DNA from 3 places in the Rhodococcus sp. IEGM 1330 genome. Region 2 is predicted to be linked to each of the others. Evidence: predicted binding sites of a transcription regulator. Region 2 holds the regulator's gene; each other region holds the start of a gene.

Evidence for each region. The regulator LexA, encoded in region 2, represses DNA repair genes until DNA is damaged. The targets are predictions, from matches to a motif close to CGAACANNTGTTCG.
Region 1: R4P57_RS04975 (HNH endonuclease signature motif containing protein) is a predicted target of LexA. The motif match lies at 1,814-1,827, and genes of this name have one in related genera.
Region 3: R4P57_RS16975 (HNH endonuclease signature motif containing protein) is a predicted target of LexA. The motif match lies at 5,590-5,603, and genes of this name have one in related genera.

Annotation. Positions count from the first base shown of each region.
Region 1 is NZ_JAWLSB010000002.1:29,719-39,082, reverse strand. Features, by position in the region: gene R4P57_RS04985 (DUF692 domain-containing protein) at 1-775, opposite strand, end outside; gene R4P57_RS04980 (TIGR04222 domain-containing membrane protein) at 763-1,674, opposite strand; gene R4P57_RS04975 (HNH endonuclease signature motif containing protein) at 1,853-3,127, shown strand; gene R4P57_RS04970 (lipase family protein) at 3,188-4,486, shown strand; gene R4P57_RS04965 (endonuclease/exonuclease/phosphatase family protein) at 4,501-5,484, shown strand; gene R4P57_RS04960 (hypothetical protein) at 5,477-6,055, opposite strand; gene R4P57_RS04955 (DUF6286 domain-containing protein) at 6,052-6,594, opposite strand; gene R4P57_RS04950 (Asp23/Gls24 family envelope stress response protein) at 6,591-6,956, opposite strand; gene R4P57_RS04945 (hypothetical protein) at 6,949-7,128, opposite strand; gene R4P57_RS04940 (hypothetical protein) at 7,144-7,428, opposite strand; gene R4P57_RS04935 (Asp23/Gls24 family envelope stress response protein) at 7,433-7,708, opposite strand; gene R4P57_RS04930 (Asp23/Gls24 family envelope stress response protein) at 7,720-8,208, opposite strand; gene R4P57_RS04925 (RNA polymerase sigma factor) at 8,331-8,888, shown strand; gene R4P57_RS04920 (hypothetical protein) at 8,873-9,331, shown strand; gene R4P57_RS04915 (DUF4118 domain-containing protein) at 9,291-9,364, shown strand, end outside.
Region 2 is NZ_JAWLSB010000001.1:926,531-935,894, forward strand. Features, by position in the region: gene R4P57_RS04285 (1-phosphofructokinase family hexose kinase) at 1-614, opposite strand, end outside; gene R4P57_RS04290 (DeoR/GlpR family DNA-binding transcription regulator) at 611-1,378, opposite strand; gene ptsP (phosphoenolpyruvate--protein phosphotransferase) at 1,550-3,280, shown strand; gene R4P57_RS04300 (uracil-xanthine permease family protein) at 3,301-4,572, shown strand; gene R4P57_RS04305 (acyl-CoA dehydrogenase family protein) at 4,722-5,864, shown strand; gene lexA (transcriptional repressor LexA) at 5,941-6,624, opposite strand; gene R4P57_RS04315 (hypothetical protein) at 7,007-7,417, shown strand; gene nrdR (transcriptional regulator NrdR) at 7,518-7,982, shown strand; gene hrpA (ATP-dependent RNA helicase HrpA) at 7,995-9,364, opposite strand, start outside.
Region 3 is NZ_JAWLSB010000007.1:10,215-19,578, reverse strand. Features, by position in the region: gene R4P57_RS17005 (ABC transporter ATP-binding protein) at 1-849, shown strand, start outside; gene R4P57_RS17000 (ABC transporter ATP-binding protein) at 846-2,594, shown strand; gene R4P57_RS16995 (TetR/AcrR family transcriptional regulator) at 2,664-3,230, shown strand; gene R4P57_RS16990 (FBP domain-containing protein) at 3,232-3,720, shown strand; gene R4P57_RS16985 (NAD(P)H-dependent oxidoreductase) at 3,721-4,488, opposite strand; gene R4P57_RS16980 (GlxA family transcriptional regulator) at 4,560-5,504, shown strand; gene R4P57_RS16975 (HNH endonuclease signature motif containing protein) at 5,618-7,003, shown strand; gene R4P57_RS16970 (hypothetical protein) at 7,084-7,737, opposite strand; gene R4P57_RS16965 (general stress protein CsbD) at 7,768-8,295, opposite strand; gene R4P57_RS16960 (alpha/beta hydrolase) at 8,387-9,196, shown strand; gene R4P57_RS16955 (MbtH family protein) at 9,287-9,364, shown strand, end outside.

The DNA.
Region 1 (9,364 bases), on a different contig from region 2:
CGTCGAACAGCTCGTGCTCGGGCGGGTAACGACCGTCGCGTTCGAGCATCAACGGCGGGCGGTGCCCTGCCGCGGTGAACGTGCGCAGCAGCTCGAGCACTTCCTCCGGTACGGAAGCAGTGTGCGTGTCGTGGTACAGACCGTCGCGAACGGTGCCACCGGCGATGTGGCAGTAAGCAATTCGATCAAGGGGCAGCCGAGTCAGTTCGGTCCAGGGATCACGCCTGCGGTTTCGTGCGTTGGCGTAGACGTTGGCGATATCCAGCACCAGGGTGACGCCGGTGCATTCGACCAGTTCGGTGAGAAACTCGCTCTCGGTGAGCTCGTCGTCCGGCCAGTCGAACAGTGCCGCAATGTTTTCCACGGCCAGCGGGACGGAGAGACCGTCCTGGGTCCGCGTGATGTTCCGAGCCAGCACCGTCAGGGCTTCGCGTGTCCGCGGCACCGGAAGCAAGTGCCCGGCCTCGATTCCGTCGGCGCGGACGAAGGCGATGTGCTCGCTGACGATCGGTGAGCCGAGCATCGACGACACACGTTCCAGGTGCGCAATTCGGCGCGGCTCGACCGGCTCGGCACCGCCGAGCGACAGGGCGATACCGTGCGTGACGACGGGGACTTCCAACTCGGTGAGGCGGCTGGGCACATCATCACCGATCGATTCGGCGATCACCTCGCAGAACGCGAGGCCCGGCAATTGCGAGATGATTCCCGAAATTTCGGAGCGCCAGCCGATTCCGAGCCCGGCGGGCAGGGCGGCCACGGTCACCCGCCGCACCCTCCGCCGCCGCCGCAGCCACCGCCGCCACCCCCTCCGTCGCTGCCACCCACTCCTCCTCCGCCGCTGCCACCACTGTCACCGCCGAAGCCGAACGATCCAGCTGCGCCTATTCGCGCGGCCTCGTAACTCATTGCACCTGCCATCGCTGGGTCGAGCAGCATCAGCGCAGTCGTTCCGAAGATGGCAGCCGACATACCGGCGCGCGACGGACCGTACGCGGTGAAGGACGGACGAAAGCGTGGGGAGAGGTAGTCGTTTTCGGCGCGAAGGCGTCGGAGCTCGGCGTCTCCGAGGGCGGTACGACGGGGCCGGCGAACTGCGAACGGAAGTGCCACGAGCAGCACGACGACAATGCCGACGAGGAAGCCCACCGGCTTACCGTTCGCGATGCCTGCAGCGATGCGTGCGATGCCGACGGCCGCGACGAAGAGGATGGAGACGGCCCGGGCGAGCGTGGGACGTTCGCCTGCGCCGTGCATCAGGCCTTCGTCGACCAGCGCGTTGCGCAGTTGCGCACACGAAGCGGACATATTCGTCACCAGCCTGGAACGAACCAGGGGGGCCTTTCCGCCGCCGAGTCGTTGGAGAACCGTAAGGGTGAACGCATCGAGCTGCATGCGCTCGGCATCGGTCAGGGTGCGGCACCTACCGCCCCGAGAATCGATCACATCGGCACCGCGCAGGATGGCGAGCGATGCCATCACCGCCTGCATGTCGCTGGTGAGTACCCCCACCTCGGGTGGTGTGAGAACCCGAGTGGCCGATGAGGCCGGAACGGACCGGTGTGCAGCGAGCCAGTTGCCCACCAGCGTCGCAGCGACTGCGAGAACGGCCGCAAGCAGATACCACTGCAGGAACTCCGCGCCGGCAATCCCCCAGGTGTCGGTATTCCCCACGGCTGCACCACCCTTCGGTCGGAACCAGCATCTGGTGTCAGTATCGGGCCAAACGGCGAGAAAGCAAGCCCGAATGCGTCCCCGCGGGGACGCGTAGGACTCGCGAGAACTTCCTGTCGGTACCTCGTCGTACATTTCTCGAACATGCATTCGATGAATGGGGGCATTCATGATCGACATGGCCGACACAGGATCCGAGGCGGGGCGGATCGAGATGAAGGAAATCGAGACCGAGATCTGCGCTCTGGCCGGTCAGATTGCTGCGGCGTCGGCGCAGTATCTGATTCTGGTGGGTGAGTTCGATGCTCGACGCGGATGGGCCGCCTGGGAAGTGCGGTCCTGTGCGCACTGGTTGTCCTGGCGTGCCGGAGTCGATCTGCACACGGCTCGTGAGCAGGTGCGGGTGGCCAAAGCGATGCGCGAGTTGCCGCTGATCACCTCGGCGTACCTGAGCGGCACAATCTCGTACTCGAAGGTACGCGCGATGACTCGGGTTGCGACGGCCGAGAACGAGGCGTCGCTGCTGCAAAAGGCGCTCGACGCACCCGCTGCGCACATCGAACGTCTCTGCCGTGGTCTGAAGAAGGCGATGCGTCCGACCAGGGGCAACGGCGTCGACCTCGATCCGTGCGTGGGGCGGTGGCGCTGGGACGAGGACGATGGCTCGCTCGTGCTGACGGCACGCTTTCGGCCCGAGGACGGCAAGCGGTTTCTCGCTGCATTGACCAGGGCGGAGTACGAGCGCACCCGAATCGAGGGCGAATCCGAGGGTGACCGGGCGGCCCCGGCACCGCCCGACCCGGTGCCGGCGATGGTTCCCATGGCCGAGATGATCTGCGCTGCAGTGGATTCGCCAGTCGTCTCACCGGAAGCGGAAGTGTTGGTCCATCTCGGCAACAGCACCGAAGCCGGATGCGATCATGCTCATTTCGACGACGGGCCTGGTCTCGACGACGAGACTCTCGCCCAGGTGCTGTGTAATGCGGTCATGCGGACTGTCGGCCACGGCCGCCTCGGCAAGACCGTGCGTTGGAGTGTCACTGCGAAAGCCCCGAGCCGAACCCAGTTGCGTCAGCTGATCATTCGAGATCGATACTGCACGGTGCCCGGGTGCGGGCGCACCCGATTTCTGCATGCTCATCACGTCACCTACCGCTCACGGGGAGGTGCGACGTCACTCGACAACCTGGTCCTGCTGTGCGGCGAACACCATCGAGCGCTGCACGACGGGTATTTTTTCATCGAAGCCCCTGGCGATCAACGCTTCTCGTTTCGCCATCCTTCGGGAATCGCGATGATTCACGCTCCGGCGATGGCCGGTGACGCGGACGAACTTCGGCGACGATACGACGGGATCGCACCCGACGCCATCGTCCCGAACTGGGGTGGTGAAGGCCTCGACCTCAGCTACGCGACCGATGTCCTGATCACCAATTGGCAGCAGGCTGCATGAAATGGGGTCGTTGAGGGCAAGTTAGTGTGACGGCGAGACTCGGACAAGAAGCGGTGGAACATGAGCGTCGACAGATCAATGGGGGACGAACAGCCCTGGCCGGTGGAACGAGCACCGAGCCGGAGCGACGCGACCAGGCCCGAGGACGACCCTTTCTACGCCGCGCCCGAGGGGTACGAAGCAGCTCTACCCGGGACGATTCTCAAGGTGCGGCCGGTCGAGGTCGCGATGTTCGGGCGTGTGCGCCAGCGAGTCGACGCGTGGCAGCTGCTCTATCGCACCGCTGATCTCGGTGGTTTCCCCCAGGCCAGCGTCACGACGGTGCTGCGCCCGCGGGACGCCGAGCCGGTACTGCTGTCGTATCAGTGCGCGATCGACGGCGTCGCATCCTCGTGCTTCCCGTCCTACGCGCTTCGGCGTGGCTCACGGGCGTTCGGTGCGGTTCCGCAGTTCGAGTTCCTGCTGGTACTGCATGCTCTGCGCCGTGGGTGGACCATCTCGATCCCGGATCACGAGGGTCCCGACGGTCATTGGGGTTCGCCGCAGGAACCCGGGTTCTGCACGCTCGACGCCGTTCGCGCGGCGTTGTCGTTCGAGCCGCTGGACCTGCCTACGAGCACGCCGGTAGCGCTGTGGGGCTACTCGGGCGGCGGGCTCGCGACGTCGTGGGCGGCGGAGATGGCACCGGAGTACGCACCGGAGATCGAGGTGGTCGGTGCCGCCCTCGGCTCACCCGTCGGAGATCCGGGCTCGGCGTTCACCAGGTTGAACGCAACGTTCCATTCGGCGCTGCCGACGCTGGTGGTTGCGGGTCTGCGGCGCACCTATCCCGAGCTGGACCGGGTCATTCGCCAGTACGTCAACGAAGACGGGATGCGCATCCTCGATTCGGTCGAGAACATGACGACCGTCCGCGCTGTCACCCGCCTGGCGCGCCACGATCTGGATCGCTACATCGACGTCCCATTGGCAGACTTGCTGGCTCTGCCCGAAATCGTGCAGGTGTTCCAGGACATTCAGCCGGGACGAACGGCTCCGACGGCACCGCTGCTGGTCGTTCAATCGGTGCACGATCAGATCATCGCCGTCGACGACGTGGACGGGCAGGTGGATCGGTACATCGAGGCAGGTGCTCACGTGACCTATCTACGGGACCGGCTGAGCGAACACCTGTCGCTGCACCCGCTCAGTGCGCCGCTGACATTGGACTGGCTGGCCGATCGATTCGCCGGACTGCCGGTCGAAGAACCGTCGACGCGAACGGTGTGGTCCACAGCGTTCTCCTTCTCGGCGGTGCGCGGATTGATATCGCTGACCTGGACAACCATCAGAGCGTTGGTCGTCGGCGTCCGGGCGTAGCTACCCTCGGACCGATGCGACGAACCTGGATACGAATACTCACCGGCACGATCGCCATTCTGGGCATCGTCACCGGGCTCGTGGCGATGTGCGTCTACTACACCGACACCCGGGTCAATGTCCTGATCGCGCTCGCGTCGTTCGTTCCGTTGATGTTCGTCGCCGTCGTGGTCGGTGCCCTGGTGGCGTTGATCGGTCGACGCTGGGTTCTGGCGGGAGTCTCCGCGCTGGTGCTCGCGGCAGGCGCATTCGCCTACGCACCGCTCTACGTGGCAGACGCGGCACCCGAGGACGCGACGGGCAGCGAGGGCGTGCGGTTGCGCGTGATGCAGGCGAACCTGATGATCGGGCTGGCCGATCCGACTGTCGTGGTCGGTCAGGCCCGCGACAGCGCCGTCGATATCGTCACGATCCAGGAACTGACCGTCGCGTCGGTGGTCGGCCTCCGCGACTCAGGCATCGAGGAACTCTTCCCCTACAGCTACCTCCAGCCGCACGTGACAGGCGGCGGCGGAGCCGGAATCTACAGCCGATTCCCGATGTCCGGCAACCGCGAGCTCGACGGATACGGCCCGGTGAATCTCGCCACCGAGGTCGAGGTCCCCGGTTCCGAGCCGGTCACACTGCTGGCCGTGCATCCCGGTCCCGCCTACATCACCCCGGCCGACATCTGGACCGCCGAATTGGACACGCTCCGAAACGATTTGGAGGCGGTGTCGGTCGGCGGGCCGGTGATCGTCAGCGGCGACTTCAACACGACGTATTCGCACAAGAAGTTCCGCAACCTGCTCGATGCCGGATATTCCGATGCCGCAGCGCAATTGGGGAAGGGACTGATCCCCACGTATCCCACGGACAAGGGGACACCCGCCGTCGTCGGGATCGACCACATCCTCACCAACACCGGTCATGCTCGGTCTTTGGAACGAATCGATCTCCCCGGATCGGACCACCACGGGCTGATCGGGGAGATCGAGTTCTCCGCAAGCGTCAGCTGACGCGAACGACCTGCTTTCGAGACTTGCCACACTGCAGCAGGATTCGCACGGCTGCCGGTGTTCCGTCGAGGGAAGTCACGATGTCGTTGCGCGTCTGTGCTGCCGCGCCTGCCACCTTGTCGAGCGAGGTCACTGCGGGGTCCAGCGTCGCGGTGATCTCGACGACTCTCTGACCGCGGTCGGACACCGAACGGCCGGTTGCCGATACGACACCTTCGTGAGCGGCCAGGGACTTCGCGGCGCTTCGGGCAGCGGTGCCCAGGTCGACACTGAGCCGGCCGTCGACATCTGCATCCGCGGTGGACGCGAAGGCGACGGTGCCGACCGAACGGCGCGGTAGGTGCGCGAGGAGCCACCACAGACCGAGCAGAACGAGGACGATGGCGGCTGCTCCGAGAGCCCAGGGCCACCAGCCTGCGTCGATGGCGGTGTCGACGAAGGCCGCGTCGAGACGTTCGCGGCCGGGGAACTTTCCGCGCTCCCAGGCGATTGCTCCGCCGCCGAGCGCGATCAGGGCAAGGCCGACGACGGCGGTGCTGGTTCGGTCGACCGAAGCGGTTGCGCGTTTCACGATGCTTGTCCTGTCGTTCGCACTCGGGTGCGGACCTTCGGAGCCGACGCGAGTGGGCGGAGGGCGTCGTCCACGGAGGTGACGACGGAGGACTTCGTCTCCGAGGTGTCCGTGCCGGCGACGGTGGACACGGCGACGGTGACCTTCTTGTTGCCGGCCTTGGCGGTCGCGGAATCGACGCCGACGCTGTCGAGAGCGGCAGTGCGGGCAACGGCTGCGACGTCGCCCTTGCGGAGCCAGACGTCCTGCTCGGAGAGGGCGCGGTGGGTGCGTCGGCGTGGACGAATCGCGACGAAGACGAGAATGAACCCGACGACGGCTGCGGCGATTCCTCCCGGCAGCATCCACGACTGCGCGGTGAGTCCGTCCACGCTCGTGGCGGCGGGGCCGACCCATTCGGGGCCGTCGATGGCACCCAGGTTCAGCAGCGCCTCGCGGCCGAGGACCACTCCGGCACCGATGAGGACGAGTGCGAACAGGATTGCGGGTACGGCTGCGGTGGGGTTCGCTACCGGCTTCTTGCTTGCCTTCTCGATCATTGCACTCTCCCTTCTTCACGGTTGGCCTCGGCGGGTACGCATTGGACGGTGACATCGACTCGGTCGACGGTGTAGATGCCCAGCTCGGACAGATCTCGTGCCACAGCGGCGCGAACGTTCGCGGCCACCGTCGCCAACGGCGAGGGCCAGGTGACCGCTACCGCGACCTGTGCGCGAACGCGGGAGCCGCTGATCGTCACGTCGGCCTTGGGTAGGTCACGCCCACCGAGGACGCGTAGTCCCGGCTGAGGTCCGGCGACCGCGTCGGTGCTGCGGGCAGCGAGGACGGCGAGTCGCTCGACGGCCTTGTGCTTGATCTCCAGCGATCCGCGTTCGCCGGGGTCGGTAACTGTCTCAGTCACGACCGCGACCACGCATGATCGAGTTCAGGTCCAGCTCGCCGTCGATGTAGCGGCCGACGAAGAATCCGAGGCCGCCGAGAACGATGGCGATGAGGAAGCCGGTGAAGCCGCCTGCCGCTGCGGCGATGGCCAGCAGAAGTCCCACGAACAAACCGATGGTTGCAGTGGTCATGGTCTTGATCTCCACTCAGAGTTCGAAGTAGTTGCGCCTGGTGACGCGTTTGCGGATGCGAGCGATCCGCTTGGGAAGTGTGCGTAAGGGGGACGGAATCGAGGACGCGCGAAATGCCGTCGGTGCGCTCGCTGCGTTGACAGGGGTCGAGGGCAGTACAGCGAATCTTCGGTCGACAGCGGCGAGTTCGGCCATGTACCGGGCCGGATCTCCACCGATATCGGGGTGGTGTTCGCGTGCCACAGCGCGCCGAGCCGCCTTGTACGCGGCGGCTCGGTCGTGCGCTGCATGCTCGTTCACCTGGTCAGACTCGCACAATGTCCTCGACGGTGACGTGCACGGGCCCGTCGACCATCGCCGCAACTGTGCGACGCACGGCATCGGCGGTCTCGCGTACCGCAACCCCGAATTCGAGTGTGACGTGAACCTCGGTTCCGTCCTCCCCGATTCGGATGCCCGCGATCCGGCGTCCTGGCAAGTACGTAGCGGCTTCGCCGAACATGCCGCCGTGCAGCCCGACGACACCGTCGATCGCCAGAACGGCGTCGGCGATGTCCTCGGACCTGTCACGCTCCGTCATGTGCGGATCGGTCACTGCACTCGGGTGGAGGTGGCCTCGGTGGTCTCTTCGTCTTCCGAGCCGTCGTCGAGGAAGATGTCGTGGACGACGATGTTGACCTCGGTGACCTCGAGCCCGGTCATGCGCTCGACGGCATTGATGACGTTGCGACGGATGCCTGCAGCAAGGTCTGCGATCGACACTCCGTAGTCGGCTACGATGTCGATGTCGACGGCTGCCTGACGCTCGCCGACCTCCACCGAGACGCCCTGCGACTGGTTGACGCGGGCGCCGGGGATGCGCTCGCGGAGGGCACCGATCGCGCGGCTTGCTCCGCCACCGACTGCGTGCACTCCCTGAACCTCACGGGTGGCGATGCCGGCGATCTTGGAGACGACGGTATCGGCAATGGTGGTGCGACCCTGCGAGCTGACGAGTACGGAGTCCGACTTGGTGGTGATGTCGGTCTTGCCTTCGCCTGCTGCCGATACGGTTGCCTTGTTGTCCGTCGTGGAGCTCATTGAATGCCTCTCTTCGTCGTTTGTCTCGTGCAGAGTGTGTGTCAGGAGTTGGTCGTAGCTCGATCGGTGAAACGCACGTACAAATAAAGTGACCTACGTCATAGATTACGTTTGGGGGCTAGATGGAGTGGGTTGACGCGTCGGATCGCGTTCTCGTCGGCGCTGCTGCGCTCGGCGAGACCGATGCGTTCGAGGAGATCGTCCGGCGCTACGGCCCGGAGATGTTCCGGTACGCGCGCAACATGTTGTCCGATCAAGGTGCCGCCGAGGAGGTGGTGCAGGACGCATTCGTGGCAGCGTGGAAGGGGCTGGACAACTTCCGAGGGGACTCGGCGTTGAGGACGTGGCTGTTCTCGCTGGTCTCGCACAAAGTGATCGATCATCGACGACGTCGCAGCGTTCCTCCCGCAGAAGATTGGGTATTCGAGCGAAAGAGCACCGGCGCGGGCAGCGATCCGGGGGCCGATGTCGAGGCCGACAGCTTCATGACCGAACTCGGAGTCGCGCTGGCCGAACTGCCCTATCGCCAGCGAGCCTGCTGGCTGCTCCGCGAGGTCGAAGGCCTGACGCACCCCGAGATCGGCGCGATCATGACCTTGTCCGCCGGAGCAGTACGTGGTCAATTGACCAGAGCACGAGCAACATTGAGCGAAAGGTTGGCAACATGGCGAACCCGGTAGAGCCGGATTCGGTTCTCGCGCGTGCTGCCACCGAACTTCGGGACGCACCGCAGGAACCGAATTGGGTGGACATCAGCTCGTCCATCATCGCGAAGGTACGCAACACCACTCGGCGTACGTGGCCCATCGACAGCGCCTTCCCTACCGGCTCCGACGCCGGTCCGCAGGACTCACTGAAGATCAGCGACCACATCGTCAAGACGACGCTTCGGCGCGCCCTCGCGGGCGTTCACGGCGCACAGCCCACCGAGATCGACCTCCACCTCGACGATAACGCCTGCGTCGGTCTGTTCATCGCGGTGATCGGGGTGTACGGCGACGACCTGCAGGCTGCGGGAGACGAGCTCGCGAGTATCGCGATCGATGTCGTGGAGGATCTGCTGGGTGCCACCCTCGATCGTGATGTCGTGGAAGTGCGCGTCGACGACATCGAGGAGCGCTAGCTGTACGGGACGGGTGAGGAGACAGACTGTGGC
Region 2 (9,364 bases):
GCGCTTTCCAACTCCTCGGAATCGTACCCGGTGAGTTGGGCGAGTTCCTCGGAATTGGGTTTGATCAGATCGGGTGCCGACTCAGGGAACGCCGCCGCGAGAGCGAGCAGTGGCTCGTCGGAGGTGTCCACCGCAACTTTCGCGGACGTGGCACGCAGCGCCGTGACGAGCTCGGCATACCAGTCGACGGGCAGACCGGGCGGAAGTGAACCGGAGAGCACCACCCATTCGGCATCGACTGCGAGAGAGAGGATTCGCTCCCGCAGCTCGGCGCGGGTGCGCTCCGACACCGTCGCACCGGGCTCGTTGATCTTGGTGGTGGTACCGCCGACCTCGCTCACCGTGATGTTGGTCCGAGCCGGACCCGACGTCGGAACCGCGGAATACCGCACTCCCTTCGCGGCCATCGCGTCGAGCAGGGGGTCGCCGACGTTGGCCGGAAGCACTGCCAACGCCTCGACTCCCGATCCGCCGAGTACGCGAGCGACGTTGACGCCCTTGCCGCCCGGGTCGGTGGCCGACGTCGATGCCCGGTGTACGCCGCCGCGGACGAGCGGTGCGTCGAGTGTGACCGTGCGGTCCACGCTCGGATTGGCCGTGAGTGTGACCATCATGCGATCACCACCTCGATTCCTTTGTCGCTGAGATTCTTTCGGTCATTGGTCGAAATGTCGCTGTCGGTGACGATGACGTCGATGGATCCCACTCGGGCGAAGCTGACCAGATGCTCGCGGCCGATCTTCGACGAATCCGCCAGCACCACAACGTGGTTGGCCGCCTCGACCATGGCACGCTTTACTGCTGCCTCGTCGCTGTCGGGAGTGGACAGTCCGTGCCCGACGCTGATGGCATTGGTGCCGATGAACGCGACGTCCACGCGGAGCCATTCGAGGGCGCTCAGCGCTTCGTCGCCGACAGCCGCCTGGGTGGTCCCGCGTACACGTCCGCCGAGCAGTCGAAGGCTGACGCTCGACATCGTCGCGGCGCGAGCGGCGATCGGGACCGAGTTGGTCACCAACGTCAGCTCGCGATCGTGAGGAAGCAAACCGGCGAGTCGGCCCGTAGTGGTGCCGGCATCGAACACGGCGCTGCCCCCGACCGGTGGCAGGAAGGACAGGGCGGCGGCCGCGATCGCGTCCTTCTGATCGGCGCGGGTGAACTCGCGTTCCGAGACGCCCGGTTCGAGTGTGGTCAGCGCCGATGCGGGTACAGCTCCACCGTGGACGCGGCGCACGACGCCCATTCGATCGAGAGTGGCGAGGTCGCGGCGCACCGTTTCTGTCGTGACGCCGTAGGTGGCGGAGAGATCGTTGACGGAGACGCGGCCGTGGGTGCTGATCAATTCGGCAATCGCGTGCTGTCGTTCTTCGGCGTACACCTGCGTCTCCTTCCCGGTTGATGTTGCTTTATGTTGTTTTACGCCCGTGTGTGTTGACATGTCAAGGCTTTGGAGTAATCTCGGTCACAACACAGGCAAGCAATTGAGTGCGCCACAGCTCGCCGAACAGTACGAAGACCTTTTGTTCACGCAGGATCCGAGGAGGACCACATGACGGGATCGGTTAGCACCGCTTCGACCGGACACGCAGACACCACAGTCGATGCGGCCGAAACCGGGGCAGCGCAGACCACGCTGCACGGCACGCCCGTCGTGCCCGGTGTCGGATACGGTCCCGTCATTCGTCCCGGTGCCCGTCCGTCCATTCCCGCCGATACCGGCGAGGTTGCCGAGGCCGATCGGGAGTCGGAGAAGGCTGTCTTCGATGCCGCTGCGAACGCCGTCGCCGCTCGACTGCGCGGTCGCGCGGAGCTGGCGACGGGAGCTGCCTCGGAGGTGCTGTCGGCAAACGCCGCGATGGCAACGGACCGCGGTTGGCTCGGGGCCGCGCGCGCCTCGATCGCCAAGGGCAGTTCAGCCGTCACCGCGACAGCGGCAGCGACGGAGAAGTTCGCCGCGATGTTCACCCAGCTCGGCGGACTGATGGCCGAGCGCGTGACCGATCTTCGCGACATCCGTGATCGCGTCATCGCCGAGATCCTGGGTGTTCCGGAGCCCGGTGTTCCGGTGCCGGACGAACCGTCGATCCTGTTCGCCGACGACCTTGCGCCGGCCGACACCGCGGGCCTCGACCCCACCCTGATCGTCGGACTGGCGACTTCGCTCGGAGGTCCGACCAGCCACACCGCGATCATCGCCCGCCAGCTCGGTATCCCGTGCATCGTCGCCGTGGCCGGGCTCGACGACATCGCCGCAGGTACGAACGCATCTGTCGACGGAACCAGCGGCCGCATCGACCTCGAACCCGACGCCGACTCGGCTCGCGCTGCCGTCGTGTCTGCCCGCGACGAGCTCGACCGGGTATCCCAGTGGGTCGGTCCTGGTACCACCGCCGACGGCCATGCGGTCGACATTCTCGCCAACGTCCAGGACGGTGCCGGTGCTCGCGCAGCGCGGTCCAGCGCAGCGGATGGCGTCGGACTGTTCCGAACCGAACTGTGTTTTCTCGACCGCGACTCCGAACCCACCGTCGACGAGCAGGCCGAGATCTATGCCCAGGTGCTCGACGCGTTCGCAGGCAAGAAGGTCGTCGTGCGGACTCTCGACGCCGGCTCGGACAAGCCGCTCAGGTTTGCCACCCATCCCGACGAGGCCAATCCGGCCCTGGGCATTCGCGGCATCCGCATCGCCGAGGCCGACCGCGGGATTCTGTACCGCCAGCTGGACGGCATCGCAGCAGCCGCGAAGGCGACCGATTCCTCCCCGTGGGTGATGGCTCCGATGATCGCAACCGCGCTGGAGGCGAAAGATTTCGCCGCCGACGTCCGTGAACGAGGACTGACACCCGGCGTCATGATCGAGGTTCCCGCAGCCGCGCTGCTCGCCGAGCACATCCTCGAGCATGTGGACTTCCTGTCCATCGGCACCAACGACCTGGCGCAGTACACGATGGCCGCCGACCGCATGTCTGCTCAGCTCGCCGGTCTGACCGATCCGTGGCAGCCGGCGGTATTGGCACTGGTGGCCCACACCGCTGCCGCGGGTGCCAAGGCCGGCAAGCCGGTCGGGGTCTGCGGCGAGGCCGCTGCCGATCCGCTCCTGGCCTGTGTGTTGGTCGGACTCGGCATCACCTCACTGTCTGCTGCGTCGGCCGCCGTCGCGCATGTGGGTTCCAAATTGGCCACGGTCACGCTCGCCCAGTGCAAGGAAGCGGCCGCCGCAGCGCTCAAAACGGACAGCACCGCCGCTGCCCGTGAGGCAGTGAGCGCGATCCTCGGCTGACGCCATAGTCTTTTCCCATCATGAGAAATCTGGGTTGGACGCTGCACGGAAACGGAAAGACCGTCGAGGCCGGGGCGGTGGTGGCACCGGACGAGAGATTGACGTGGCCGCGCACCGTCGGCATCGGGATGCAGCATGTCGTCGCGATGTTCGGTGCCACGTTGCTCGTTCCGACGATCACCGGCTTCCCGGTGTCGACGACACTGCTGTTCTCGGGCATCGGGACGGTGCTGTTCCTGATCATCACCCGGGGGCGCGTGCCCAGCTACCTCGGGTCGTCCTTCGCATTCCTTGCTCCGCTCGGTGCCACCCAGGCGAACGGCCCGGCCGCGCAGCTCGGCGCCGTTCTGTGCGTCGGACTCGTACTCGCGGCCATCGGGGTCGTGGTCAAGATCGCCGGTCGGCGCGTGCTCGACGCCGCCATGCCGCCCGTGGTCACCGGTGCCGTGGTCGTGTTGATCGGGTTGAATCTGGCCCCGGCCGCGACGACGTCGTTCGAGGCGCAGCCCCTCATCGCCGCCGTCACGCTTGTCGCCATTCTGTTGGCCACGGCCATCGGACCGGGACTGCTCGGGCGACTCGGAATTCTGGTCGGTGTCGTCGTCGGTTGGGTGTTCGCCGCGGTCACCGGTGGAATCGCGCAGCCACGCCTCGACGCTCTGAGTGCGGCGAGCTGGATCGGCCTGCCGGAGTTCCGTGGACCGTCGTTCGAGCTGTCGGTGATCCTGGTGGCGCTGCCGGTGGTGATCGTCCTCGTCGCCGAGAACGTCGGACACGTCAAGGCCGTCGCTGCGATGACCGGCAAGAACCTCGACGACGTGGCAGGCGACGCGCTGATCGCCGACGGGTTGGCGACCACCCTGGCCGGAGCCGCTGGTGGCTCGGGCACCACCACGTACGCCGAGAACATCGGGGTCATGGCCGCCACCCGCGTCTATTCGACGGCCGCGTACTGGGTCGCGGCCGTCACCGCGATAGTGCTGGCGTTCTCGCCCAAGTTCGGTGCCCTGATCTTCACCGTGCCCGACGGCGTCATCGGGGGAGCGACCCTGGTTCTGTACGGACTCATCGGGCTACTGGGCGTTCGCATCTGGACCGACGCGAAGGTCGACTTCACCGATCCGGTCAATCTCATGGTCGTCGCTGCGGCGCTCGTCGCCGGAATCGGTGACCTGACACTGGCTGTCGGATCGGTCGAGCTCGGCGGTATCGCGTGGGGTTCCGTCGGCATCCTTGTCGGCTACCCGATCGTCTCGGCGCTCGCGAGGAGTACAGGCAAACGAGGTCGCTAGCGGGGTCGGTCACGGATCGCGCACGTTTTGGTCATCGACCTCCGCTGTACCCCGAACGTACTGTTGGAACGTGACGTCAGTCGTACCGACGACCGCGAATGACACCGTTCACAGGTCGACGTCGGTATGCACCGAACAAGGAGACATTCGTGGAACGCACACTTTTCGAGCCCGAGCACGAGCTGTTCCGGGAGTCGTACCGGAAGTTTCTCGAACAGCACGTAGCCCCCAATCATGCGAAGTGGGAAGAGCAGAACATCGTCGACCGCGGCGTCTGGGTCGAGGCCGGTAAGCAGGGCTTCCTCGGAACGGCTGCGCCCGAGGAATTCGGCGGCGGCGGAGTCAAGGACTTCCGCTACAACGCCATCGTCACCGAGGAAACCACCCGCGGTGGATACAGCGGTATCGGCTTCACCCTGCACAACGACGTCGTCGCGCCGTATCTGATCGATCTTGCGAATGACGAGCAGAAGCAGCGCTGGCTCCCCGGATTCTGCTCCGGCGAACTGATCACCGCGATCGCGATGACCGAGCCGGGCACCGGAAGCGACCTGCAGGGCATCAAGACCAAGGCCGTACGCGACGGCGACGACTGGGTGCTCAACGGCTCGAAGACATTCATCACCAACGGAATCAACGCCGATTTGATCATCGTCGTGGCGTGCACCGATCCCGAGAAGGGCGCACAGGGCTTCAGCCTGCTGGTCGTCGAACGCGACATGCCCGGATTCGAGCGAGGCCGCAACCTCGACAAGATCGGCATGAAGGCCCAGGACACCGCCGAACTCAGCTTCACCGATGTTCGCGTGCCCGCTGCCAACCTGCTCGGCGACGAGGGCATGGGCTTCATCTACCTGATGCAGAATCTGCCTCAGGAGCGGCTCTCCATCGCCGTCGTCGCCGCAGCGGCGATGGAATCGGCACTGGACATGACCATCCAGTACTGCCGCGACCGCAAGGCCTTCGGAAAGTCGATCGGCAAGTTCCAGAACACCCGATTCGTGTTGGCGGAGTTGGCCACCGAAACCACCGCCACCCGAATCATGGTGGACAAGTTCATCGAACTGCTCAACGCAGACAAGTTGACCGTCCAAGAAGCCGCGATGGCGAAGTGGTGGACCACCGAGAATCAGGTGAAACTGATCGACCGGTGCCTGCAGCTGCACGGTGGCTACGGCTACATGAAGGAATACCCGATCGCCAAGGCGTACATGGACTCTCGTGTGCAGACCATCTACGGCGGCACCACCGAAATCATGAAGGAGATCATCGGCCGCGGATTGAATCTGTGATCCGCTGATCCGAAGAACGCAGAGGGCCGCAGCACTATGTGCTGCGGCCCTTCGCGTGTCACTTCGGTGTCGATTTCTACAGCTTGCGCATCACGGTGACGACCTTGCCGAGGATCGCGGCGTTGTTGCCCGGAATCGGCTCGAAGAGCGGGTTGTGCGGCAGCAGCCACACCTCGCCCTTGGACCGCTTGAACGTCTTGACGGTGGCCTCGCCGTCGATCATGGCAGCGACGATGTCGCCGTTGTCGGCCACGGACTGCTGACGAACAACCACCCAGTCGCCGTCGCAGATCGCCGCGTCGATCATCGACTCGCCGACCACCTTGAGCAGAAACAGAGAACCCTGACCCACCAGCTCGCGGGGGAGCGGAAACACGTCCTCGACGGCCTCTTCGGCCAGAATCGGACCGCCGGCGGCGATCCGGCCCAATACCGGTACGAACGTCGGGGTCGGCAACCGATCCTGTTCCTCGGACGCCGGCGATCCGTCGACGGCGGCGGCAGCCTGATCGGCCTGCACCTCGTCGAGACCGCGGACGTCGACGGCGCGGGGGCGGTTGGCGTCGCGCCGGAGGAAGCCCTTGCGCTCGAGGGTGCGGAGTTGGTGAGCGACGGAGGAGGTCGATGTCAGGCCGACCGCATCACCGATCTCCCGAATGCTCGGTGGGTAACCGCGCTCGGTGACCGAAGCGCGAATGACCTCGAGTACCTTCCGCTGCCGCTCGGTGAGACCCGCACTGATGTCGGTGTCGACCTCCATGGCCTTGGATGTCGGTTCCGCGGCCGGCTTACCCGCTGCGGCCTTCGTTGCGGTGGCCCTGGCTCCGGTCGTCTTGGAACCCGTCGTCGTGGAACGCGTGGTCGACCTCGTCGAGGTCTCGTCCTTCATGCTGTCGGCCTCCTGCTGGTGTCCTGGATCCGGTCTGCGGGGTAGGTCTGCGCGGACTGGAGTTGATGGTGTCGACTCGTGGCGTGTGGTTTCTGACACGAATCTAGCGTGTATCAGCTGTTGAATCAAACATCTGTTCGACTCGTGTCGCGTTTTCTACAGACTTTGTCGGAGGCTCGTGATAGAACTTCGAACAAGCGTCCATCGAACGCCTGATCGAACATTCGATCCAACGAGCGAAGTCGAGGTTCCGATGACCATCATCACCGATCGCCCCACCGCCGCCGGTGTCCGTGCCCGATCCACTGTCGTCGAGCGTCGCCGCCGGGCGCGTCCCGTTCTGCAGAGTCCCATCGGGATGCACGGTGTCACGGCACCCCGTACGCAGAGCGCACCGTGCCTCCCGGTCCTCGATCCGTCGTGGACCGATGTCACCGATCGCGAGGAGGCCGATCGCGAGTTCGACGCGACCTCCGCGCACTTCGCGAGTCAGCCGGTTCGGATGCGATCGCTCGTGCTGACCGTGTTGGCGGTCCTGGTCGTGGCAGGCGGCCTGATCGGCATCGCGAACCTGCGGGCCGTTGCCCCCGATGCAGGCGCGCAGCCGGCCGGTGTGGTCGAAGTGCACGACGGAGCTCTCGTCGAGTACACGCCCGGCAGATGACCACCGGCCCCGTCGGGTTCGAGAAGACTGAGTATCCTCGACAGACTGCCCCGATGTGCGTGCTCGTCGTCGGAGCATCGGCTACGACGGAGGATCCCTTATGCATTGCCCGTTCTGCAGGCATCCCGACTCACGCGTGGTCGACTCGCGTGAGATGGACGAGGGGCAAGCAATCCGGCGGCGTCGATCCTGCCCGGAGTGCGGTCGTCGATTCACGACCGTCGAGGCCGCAGTGCTTGCAGTCGTGAAACGCAGCGGCGTGACCGAGCCGTTCAGCCGCGAGAAAGTCGTCAAGGGAGTCCGACGCGCCTGCCAGGGCAGAGATGTGGACAACGATGCGCTGAACCTGCTGGCACAGCAGGTCGAGGACGCCATCCGTGCAGCGGGATCCGCAGAGATTCCCAGCAACGAAGTGGGGTTGGCCATTCTCGGTCCACTCCGTGATCTGGACGAAGTGGCCTACCTGCGCTTCGCTTCCGTCTACCGCTCGTTCAGCTCGGCCGAGGACTTCGAGAAAGAAATCCACGAACTGCGCAAGCACCGCGAGTCCGCCGACATCGACTGACAGTCCTGCCCGTCAGCGACTCTGGTCCGAGATCGCCTTCTCGATGCGCTTCTCCGAGACCGGATACGCCGTACGAATCCCCTGGGCGAACAATCCCACGCGCAACTCCTCGATCATCCAGAACAGTTCCTGTACCCCGGAACTGTTCTTTCTGCTTTCCGGAAGCGAATCCAACAGTCGCCCGTACGACGCGTACACCCGATCGAGTACATCCATCGCCGCCGCGTCACGGCCCGCGCTGCTCGGCAGGGTCGCCAACCGCTTCGTCGCAGCCGCGATATAGCGCGGAAGGTCTGCCAATCTGCGAGAACCGAACTCGGTGACGAACCCGCGAAAGATCAAGCCGTCGAGCTGTTCCCGAACATCATCTGCCGGCTCGCCCGAGGAGGATTGAAGTTGCGCGGACAATGCCAGGGCAGCGGTCAGCACAGGGCGAACCAGGGCGAGCACCGCGGAGGTACGCTGTGGAACCTCCGCGTCGACGAGCGCCCGGAGCTTGTCGAAAGCCTCGGGATCTCGTACCGGTCCACCGTGCGCATCCATCGCTTCCTCGACCGCGAGAGCCCGGCATTCTTCGAGGAGTGCATCGACTCCGCCGTACGGATTCTGGCCGAGGGCAAGGCGTTCGGCGGTCGGCAGTCCGGCCAGCAGTGCCTTGGCTCCCTTCGGGGCCGTCGACAGCAGTAGAGCTCTGGTTCCCGACCGCATCGCGGCCCGCGCCTGCGCGGGCGTGCTGAGAACTCGCACCGCTACGCCCTGTCCTTCGGGCACCAACGCCGGGTAGCCGGTGACCTTCTGTCCGGCCACCTCTCTGGTGACCGTCGACTCCAACCGACCGAGCGTGCCCGAAGTCCAGGCCAGCGAGGGCGCGCGTTCCGCATCACCCACCGCGCTCGCCACCTGACGACCGACTTCCCCGGATAGGTTCGTGCGCAGAACAGTCAGATCCTTGTTGCTGCCCAACACCTTTCCGGACGGATCGACGGCCGCGAACGTCATCTTCAGGTGATCGGGCAGTGCCGCAACATCGAAGTCCTTCGCCGTGATGTGGCACTGCGCAGCCCGTGACAGCTCACGTGCCAAGGCCGTCACCAGAGTTTCCGCGCGCGGCTTCATGACCGCCAACGCCGCGGCCGCGAAGTCGGGAGCCGGAACGACGTTGCGCCGCAGGGCTTTCGGCAGTGTCTTGATCAGTGCGGTCACCAACTCGCCGCGCATTCCGGGAACCAGCCAGTCGAAGCCGACCGGCTGTACCTGAGCGAGGAGAGCGATCGGAATCCGAGCGGTGACTCCGTCGGCCGCCGTGCCCGGCTCGAACTGATACGTCAGTGGGAACTGGATCTCGCCCTGTCGCCATGCGTCGGGATACGCGCCGGTCAGTA
Region 3 (9,364 bases), on a different contig from region 2:
TTCGTCATCGAACCCCTGACCGGATTGGCGAGGATCCCCGGCGTCGTTGCGATGGTGCGCGGATCGGCCGACCGGCTCGCCCTGGTGCTCGGTGCGGAACACGCTCTGCCGCAGTCGGAATCCGCGGTGCCCGCAGGCTCCGACCTCGGTGTTCACGACGTTCGGTTTCGATCGCTCGACGGCCTCACGTTCCGCGCAGAACCGGGCGAGATGCTCGGCGTGGTCGCCTACCGGCCGCAGGACGGGGAAGCGCTCGCTACGCTGCTGTCCGGTCAGATCTCCGACGCCGACTACACCGGATCGATTCGCATCGGCGGCATTCCGGCGGGAAAGATCGATCTTCGACGCGCCCGCGAGACGGTGCTCGTCGAGCCCCACATCACCGACCTGTTCGCGGGCACCGTCCGCAGCAACGTCACCGCAGGCCGCGAGCGGCCCGACGCCGAACTCGATGTCGTGCTGCACGCCTCCGCGGCCACCGACGTCGTCGAATTGCACGAGGCCGGTCTCGATCACGCCGTCACCGACCGCGGAGCCAGCCTGTCCGGCGGCCAACGCCAGCGAGTCGCGTTGGCGCGAGCACTGTCGGTCGACGCCCCGGTGCTGGTACTGCACGACCCCACCACCGCCGTCGACGCCGTCACCGAGCACGCCATCGCCCGCGGCATCGCCGAACTTCGGCACACCGGCACTTCGGCGCAGACGACCATCCTCATCACCACGAGCCCCGCGCTGCTGTCGGTGACCCATCGCGTTCTCGTCGTCGACGACGGCCGCGTCGTCGCCGAGGGAACGCACCACGATCTCGCGTCCTCGGACGCGCAGTACAAGGAGACGGTGCTGCGATGACCGCCCCCGAACTGCTTCCCATCGCCACCGGGGCACGCTCCGGTAGGTGGCTTCTGGAACAGCTGCGCCTCAGGAAGGTCCGGACCGCGGTGACGCTGCTGCTCGGCGCGATTGCCGCGGCCATGTCGCTGGTGCCCGTCTACGTACTCGGTGTTCTGGTCGACCGCGTCCGCGACGGTGCTGACACGTCGGCGATCATCGGGGTCGTCGTCGTGATCTCGGTGGCCGCGGTGATCGGCGGCATCGTGACCGGTTTCAGCGGCTATCTCATCAGCACTCTCGGTGAGGGCATTCTCGCGTCGCTGCGCGAGGCCGTCGTGCGCCGCGCGTTGCATCTGCCCGTTGCCACGTTGGAACGAGTGGGCAAGGGGGACTTGCTCTCCCGGGTGGGCGACGACGTCGCGGTGATGGCCAAGTCGATCGGTGAGGTGATCCCGCAGCTCGTCGGGGCGTTCCTGCTCGTATGTCTGAGCATGATCACGATGCTCGGCATCGACTGGCGGCTGGGCCTGGCGGGGCTCGTCGCGCTGCCGATGTATGTCCTCGCGCTGCGCTGGTATCTGCCGCGGTCGGCACCGAAGTACGCGGCCGAGCGCGTGGCGATGGGCGAGCGAGCGCAGTCCTTCGTCAGCAGCATGCAGGGTGCGAAAACCGTTCGCGCGTACGGACTCGAGTCGGCGCACCTGAGCGAGATCGACAGAGCGTCGGCGAAGGCCCGAGACATCGGCGTCGACGTGTTCCGGTTGTTCACCCGGTTCGGATCTCGGAGCAATCGCGCCGAGTGCGTCGGACTGTCGGTGATCCTGCTGGCCGGATTCCTGCTCGTGCGAGGCGATTACGTCACCGTCGGCGAGACGACAGCCGCAGCGCTGCTGTTCCACCGCCTGTTCAATCCGATCGGCACGTTGCTGTTCACCTTCGACGACATCCAGTCCGCGGGAGCCTCGTTGGCTCGGCTGGTCGGTGTCATCGACATCCCAGACGAACGGCCCGTCGGCGATGGTTCCGCGCCCGCCGACGCCACCTTGGACGTCACCGATCTGCGGCACGAATACGAGTCCGGCCACGAGGTGCTGCACGGAGTGAATCTGCGCATCGAGGCAGGGGAGACCGTGGCGCTCGTCGGATCCACCGGTGCCGGAAAATCGACCATCGCGGCCATTGCTGCCGGTTCCATGGCATCGACGTCGGGGACGGTTCACGTCGGCGGCGCATCGCTGGATGCGCTGGGCAGCGAAGGATTACGGCGGCACGTGGCGATCGTCAGCCAGGAAGTCCACGTGTTCGCCGGCCGATTGGTCGACGACGTGCTGCTCGCCGCCCCGGATGCCGGTCGCGAAGACGTCGAAGCCGCACTGCGCACCGTCGGAGCGTGGGCGTGGGTCGAGACGCTCGAGAACGGCCTCGATACCGCCGTCGGCGAGGGCGGGCACCAGTTGACGGCAGCTCAGTCACAGCAATTGGCCTTGGCGCGTTTGGTTCTCGCCGATCCGGCCGTCGCCGTGCTGGACGAGGCCACCGCGGAAGCCGGCAGTTCCGGTGCGCGAGACCTCGAAGCGGCGGCCGAGGCAGCGACCAGGGGGCGCAGCACGTTGATCGTCGCGCATCGCCTCACCCAGGCCGCTGCCGCCGACCGCGTGGTGGTTCTCGAACACGGCAGAATTCTGGAGCAGGGTCCGCACAAGGAGTTGGTCGCGGCCGGTGGTCGCTACGCAGAGCTGTGGGAGGCGTGGCAGGGCCGCTGATAGCTTTAGCGATTTGCCTAAAGCTATTAGGTTTGGTTACGGTGTCCTCGAAAGAACGAGGAGGCCGGCATGGCACGCGCAGGATTGACCGCGCAGCGCATCGTGGCAGCAGGAGCGGATCTGGCCGATGAGGTCGGCTTCGATCGCGTCACCGCCAGTGAGATAGCCAGACGCTTCGACGTCAAGGTGGCGAGTCTGTATTCGCACCTGAAGAACGCGCACGAGTTGAACGTCGGGATCGCGTTGCTGGCGTTGGAGGAACTGGCCGATCGGGTGTCCGAGGCCCTGGCGGGTCGAGCGAGCAAGGACGCGTTGGTAGCCGTGGCCAACGCGTATCTCGACTACTCGCGCGAACACCCTGGTCGATATGCAGCGACTCAGTTTCCACTCGATCACGAGACCGCGATCAACAGCGCCGGAGTTCGTCATTCGGCGATGATGAAGGCGATTCTCCGCGGGTACGACCTCGGTGAAGAGGATCAGGTACACGCAGTTCGATTGCTCGGCAGTGTGTTTCACGGCTACGCCAGCCTCGATGCGTCGGGCTCGTTCGGTCACAGTGCACCCGACTCGCAGCAGTCCTGGGCCCGCATCCTCGACGGAATCGACACACTCTTACAGCACTGGAGGCAGTGACATGGAACCGATCTCGGAACGCGACATCAGGTCTTCGTTCGTCAACTCGTCCAAGGGCGACGCCGGTAGGCTCTCCCTTCCCGAGATGTTCGACGCTGTGCCGTGGGAGGATCTCGACTTTCTCGGCTGGATCGACCCCAAAATGGCAGGGCGCTGTTACATCGTTGTCCCGCAGGGTGATCAGCTGCGCGGAATCGCACTGCGCTACAAGCCTGGCGGGCCCCGCACAGCACAGATGTGCAGCATCTGCCTCACCACGCACGCCAACGGCGGAGTGTCGCTGATGGCTGCCGCGAAGGCGGGCGAATCCGGCAGGCGCGGCAATACGGTGGGCACCTACATCTGCTCGGACCTCGCGTGTTCGCTTTACGCACGCAAGAAGAAGACCCCGGCGTTGGGTCGTCAGTTCAAGGAGGACTTCGACGTCGAGACACGGACCGCGGCAGTCGAAGACAACATCGCCGCGTTTCTCGCTCGCGTTCTCGATTGATCATCTGATGGTGTGCACTCGGATGCCGGTGTCCTCGGGTTCGACGTCGTCGCGCAGCACGAATCGCCCGTCGTAGTCGCCGCCGTTCTGGGTGCGATAGGGGATGGGCCGGTCGGTGGGCAGGCTCTTCACTCGCTGCAGTAGCTCTGATTCTGCTGCAGCGTAATCAGTTTCGGTCATCCGATCGGCGCTCGCCACGAGAACGGGCGGCAGCACGGACATTCCGGTGTAGAACAGGATGCCATGCTGAATCGGGTACAGCATCTCGTCCAGATCGCCGTTGATGCCGCGCGGGGAGACGGTGTGTTCGCTGCCGCCCATGCTGACGACGACCATCGCACGCTTTCCGGCGAGCATGCCGTCGCCGTAGCGCCGCGAGCGGCCGTCCGCACACCGGATGCCGTATCCGAATCCCTCGACGAACACGCGATCCACCCAGCCCTTCATGATCGCGGGCATCGAGAACCACCACAGCGGAAACTGCAGCACGACGGCATCGGCACGCAGCGATTTCTGCTGCTCGGCCACGATCTCCGGGGCCAGAGTGCCGGCTGCGAGAGCTGAGCTCGACGCGGTCGCCACCTGGAATCGCTCTGCCGGATCATGGTCGTAGTCCGCTGGCTGGACCACTGGATTCCACTGCATCGCATACAGATCCGATTGCTCGACGGTATGGCCGTCGGCGCGGAGTTGTTCCAGGGCTGCGTCGCGCAGGGAACCGTTGAGGGAGCGGGCGTCTGGATGGGCATAGACCCACAGGATGTTCATGCAGTCGATCCTGGGCTACGTCGCTGTTCGGAACCAGTGGCATGAAAGACAACATGTGAAAGAATCCGGCCATGACGCATCGCATTGCGGTTTATGTGCGCGACGGTCTCCTCGCCATGGAGTTGGGCATCGTGCATCGTCTGTTCGGACAGGCGCGATCCGAGTCCGGCGAGCTGCTGTACGAGGTGGTCACTTGCACCGACGTGCCCGGTCCGGTTCGCACCGACTCCGACGTTCGGATACTCGTCGAGCGAGGGCTCGACGCCGTGGCCGAGGCCGACACCGTCATCGTGCCCGCCTCCGACGCCGACTACGCGTCCGATAGCGCTGTCTCCACCCTGTTCGACGCGGTGTCGACACAGAGGTTGGCGTCGATCTGTACGGGGTCATTCGTACTGGCTGCGGCGGGCGTGCTCGACGGCAAGCGGGCCACCACTCACTGGAAGTCGGCCGCTCGATTCGCCGAGCTGTATCCGCAGGTGCTGCTCGACCCCAACGTGCTCTACACCGAGGACGGCAACGTGTTGACCGCGGCAGGGGAGGCCTCGGGAATCGATCTGTGCCTGTACATGATTCGACAGGACTTCGGTGCGGCAGTGGCGAATCGGGTGGCGCGCGGAACCGTCGTGCCACCCCATCGCAGCGGCGGGCAGGTGCAGTACATAGACACCCCGGTGCCGCGGACACACAGTACGTCGACGGCCGACGCGCAGGAATGGGCGCTGCGCAATCTGGGGTCGGCCCTGTCCGTGGAGGATCTGGCCCGGCACCAGGCGATGAGTGTGCGGACGTTCTCACGCAGGTTCGTCGCCGAAGTCGGTGTCTCTCCGGCTCGTTGGATCGTGGCGCAGCGCATCCAGCGGGCACGTGAGCTGCTCGAAAACACGGACCTGACCATCGAACGCATCGCGCACGACACGGGCTTCGGCACGGCAACATCGTTGCGAAACCAGCTTGCTGCGGAGTTGGGGGTCTCGCCCAGCGCGTACCGGGCGACATTCCGGGTTGGCGGTTGACTCGCCTACCACAAGCCGCCGACAGGTTTTGGTTAGCGAATAGTTATGCAGGGCAATAGTGTTCGATTGCACTATGGTTGTTAGTCGAACGTGCGTTCGATACACTTCATGGCATGACCGCAGCGATCTGGCAACTGAGCGACAGCGAACTCCTCGCCGACGCTGCTGCGGTCTCCCACAAAATCCAACTGCTCGAAGCCCGGCGGATCGCCCTCGTCGGCGAGATCGACACCCGCGTCTCCCGCGAAAAACTCGGCTTCCCCGGACCCGCAGGCTGGCTCACCTCCACCACCCTGCTCTCGCCCTCCAAAGCGAACAAGATCGTCGCCCTGGGCCGCGGACTGAAGAACTTCCCCGACATCGCCGACGCCGTCAACACCGGCGTCATGACCATCGACCATGCAGCCTTGATTCTGACCTTCGCCGAAACACCCCCGAAGAACCTGCCGCAAGCCGGGCTGGACATCGCCCGTAAAGCCATGATCACCGCTGCGACCGGACCCCAAGCGCGCACCGGCCGCATCCGCGAAGCGATCACCAAACTCGACGACAGATTCGGCGGCAACAAACCACCTCCAGAGGACACCGACCGCAACGAATTCTTCGCCTCCAAGACCTTGAACGGCCGGTTGGTACTCAAAGGAGACTTCGATGCGATCACCGGAGAAAAACTCCTCACCGCACTCTCACCGCTGACCGAACCCCGACCGGCAGCCGACGGCACCCAAGACGACCGGAGTCCCGCCAGGCGCAGAGCCGACGCCTTCGGACACATCCTCGACCAATACCTCGCCTCGAGCAATCGCCCCACCGAGGGCGGTGAACGCCCGCACCTGAATCTGCACATCAGCCTCCGCGATCTCACCGACCTCCGCGACAGTGCCGACGCCGACGACATCACCGACGACGAAACCTCACGCGCAGCAGCCGAATCCGACACCGACGCAGTCGATCCGGTCGACATCAACACCGGACACCCGATCCACCCCGACACAGCAGACGCGTCTGATACACCCCCTGCCGCTGATCGCGGCGCCTATCGGGACCTGTTCGGCGACGGCACCACGGTCGGCTGGCTCCCGTGGATGGGACCGCTCTCCCGCAACACCTCCCGCCAGTTGGCCTGCGATTGTGTCCTCACTGCCATCGTGATGGACGAGAACGGCAACCCGTTGAACCTCGCCCGCACCGCACGCACCGTCACCGCCAAACAACGCAAAGCCCTCACCGCCCGCGATCACGGGTGCGCATTCCCTGGCTGCGGAAAACCTGCCGCCTGGACCGAAGGGCATCACATCTGGCACTGGGCCGACGGTGGCCCGACCGACATGAACAATCTGGTTCTACTCTGCCGATTCCACCACCGACTCATGCACCACTCCGACTGGGAAGTGTTCATCGGCACCGATGGCCACCCCTGGTTCGTCCCACCGGCCACCGTCGACCCGTACCGACAACCCAGACCATCCCACGCCCGAGCAGGCCCCCACATCGCCTGAGCCCCAGGAAAGACTCCAGCCCCGCACCGAGGACACGGTGCGGGGCTGGACGAGGTTGTTCGGCAGGCTGATTCGAGCTGTCAGTCCTTGTTCTTCTCCGCGATGAACAGCTTCTCGATGCGCTCCGCCTCGTCCTTCTTGGCGGCGGCCTCGTCGGAACGCTCAGCGGCCTCGGCCAATTCGGCCTCGGACGGCGCGGCGGCCAGCTTCTCCTGCTTGTCGACCTGCGCCTGCTGAGCCTTCTTGCGATCCTCGGCGGCCTTCGCGGTGGCAGCGGCCTGCTCGTCGGCCTTCTTCTTCTCGGCGGCAGCCTTACGCTCGGCGTCCTGAGCGGCCTCGCGCTTGCGCTGCTCGGCCTCCTGGCGGGCGTCGCGCGCGGCTTCCTGGGCGGAAGCGTCGGCTGCGCGCCGATCCTTCTCGGCGGTCTCGCGAGCGACCTTCAGTTCGTCGTCGGCTGCGGCCTTCTTGGCCCGAGCCTCGGCGTCGAGGCGCGCTGCCTCGGCGCGGTTCTCGGTGCTGTCGACGAGAGTCTCACCGCGATCGGCGAGGCCCTTGTCTCCCAACAAGTTTCCGACGGCGCGGTCCAGTGAACCGAGTGTGTGCTCGTACACCAGGCGCGCGGGTGATTCCGCACTCATCTTCTCGACGACGTTGGTCTCGATGAGCTGCAACGGAATTCGAGCGATCTTGTACTGAATACGAAGGATGGTCATCGGTATGGCTAGGACACTCATAAAGCGAAACTCCTGTTTTGCGGTAGTGGTTCAGGCCTGGTTGCGGAGCTCTTCGGCCTTCTTGCGATCGGCCTCGGCCTGCAGCAGAGCCTCCTGGTGCTTCTGCGCGGCGACCATTTCGTCGGAATCCGCTGCGGCCTGCTCGATGCGTCGGTCCTGATCGGCTTCGATCTGCTCGGCAGTCGCGTCGACCTCTGCAGCAGCGCGCTCCTGCGCCACTGCCTCCCGCTTCTCCTGTTCGGCGGCGGCCACCTGGGTCTGCCGCACCCGAGCCGCGTTGGCCTCGGTGACCGCGGCATTCTCTTGTGCGGCCTCCCGACGGCTCTCGGCTGCAGTGCGGACGTCGGCCAGTTCCTCGGCGGCTTCGGTGGCCTGTGCCTCGGCGACCCGCTCGGTGGCCTGGGCCTCCTTGTGCTCGCGAGCTTGAGCGGCCTGCAATTGGCCCTCGGCTGTCAACGAGTCGTTGCCGGTCACCGCACCCACGACCTCTTTGGCCTTGCCCTTGATTCCGTCGAGCAGTCCCTTGCGTGCTTCGCCCGCTACGTTCTCGTCAGTCATGTAACCCAGGTACCCACTGGCTGTTCGAGTAACCCCGCGTCGGTATCGGACGATACGATGCCCGACGAACGCATCAGCAGTGAGGAGACGTATGCCTATCGCCAAGATCAACGGCATCGACGTGAACTACCAGGTCAAGGGCAGTGGAGACCTGGTAGTTCTGATCATGGGCACCGGCAGCCCCGGTCGCGTGTGGGAGCTGCATCAGGTGCCCGCTCTCACAGCAGCGGGCTATCGGGTGTGCACGTTCGACAATCGCGGCATCGCTCCGTCGTCGGAGAGCACGCACGGCATCACCATGGAGGACATGGTTGCCGACACCGCAGGCCTGATCGAGCTCGTCCGCAACGGCGACGAGAAGGCGTATGTCGTCGGAACGTCGATGGGCTCACGCGTCGCGCAGGAGCTTGCTCTGAGCAGACCCGACTTGGTTCGCAAAGCCGTGTTCCTCGCGGGCCACGCCCGCGTCGACGAGTTCCAGAAAACCCTCGCCCACGGCGAACGAGCGCTGTACGACAAGCGCGTCGAGCTTCCCGGCACCTATTCGGCTGCGGTGACAGCGGTCATGAACCTGTCGCCTGCGACGTTGCGTGATTCTCGCGGGGCGCGCGACTGGCTGGACCTGTTCGAGTTCTCTGCCTCCTCGCCGTCCGCCGGAGTGCGTGCTCAGCTGGGCATGGAGGACGATTTCGATAGAACTGCGGCGTACCGCAGGGTGGCGGTGCCGTGCCTGTCGGTCGGATTCGCCGACGATCGGATGATCCCGCCGTACTTGGGCAAGGAGCTGGCCGACGCCATTCCCGATGCGCGGTACGTGGAGATAGCGGACGCCGGGCACTACGGATATCTCGAGCGTCCCGAGGCCGTCAATGCGGAACTGCTCGGCTTCTTGAAGGCCTGACGGCACCACGGCCCGACCTGCGTTGCTAGGGTCGTGTGGCACCTCACGGTGCAGACTTACCAACCAAACGTTCGCGACGAGTGAGGCGAGATGAGTACCAACCCGTTCGATGACGAAGACGGACGCTTCTTCGTGCTGGTCAACGACGAGGACCAGCATTCGCTGTGG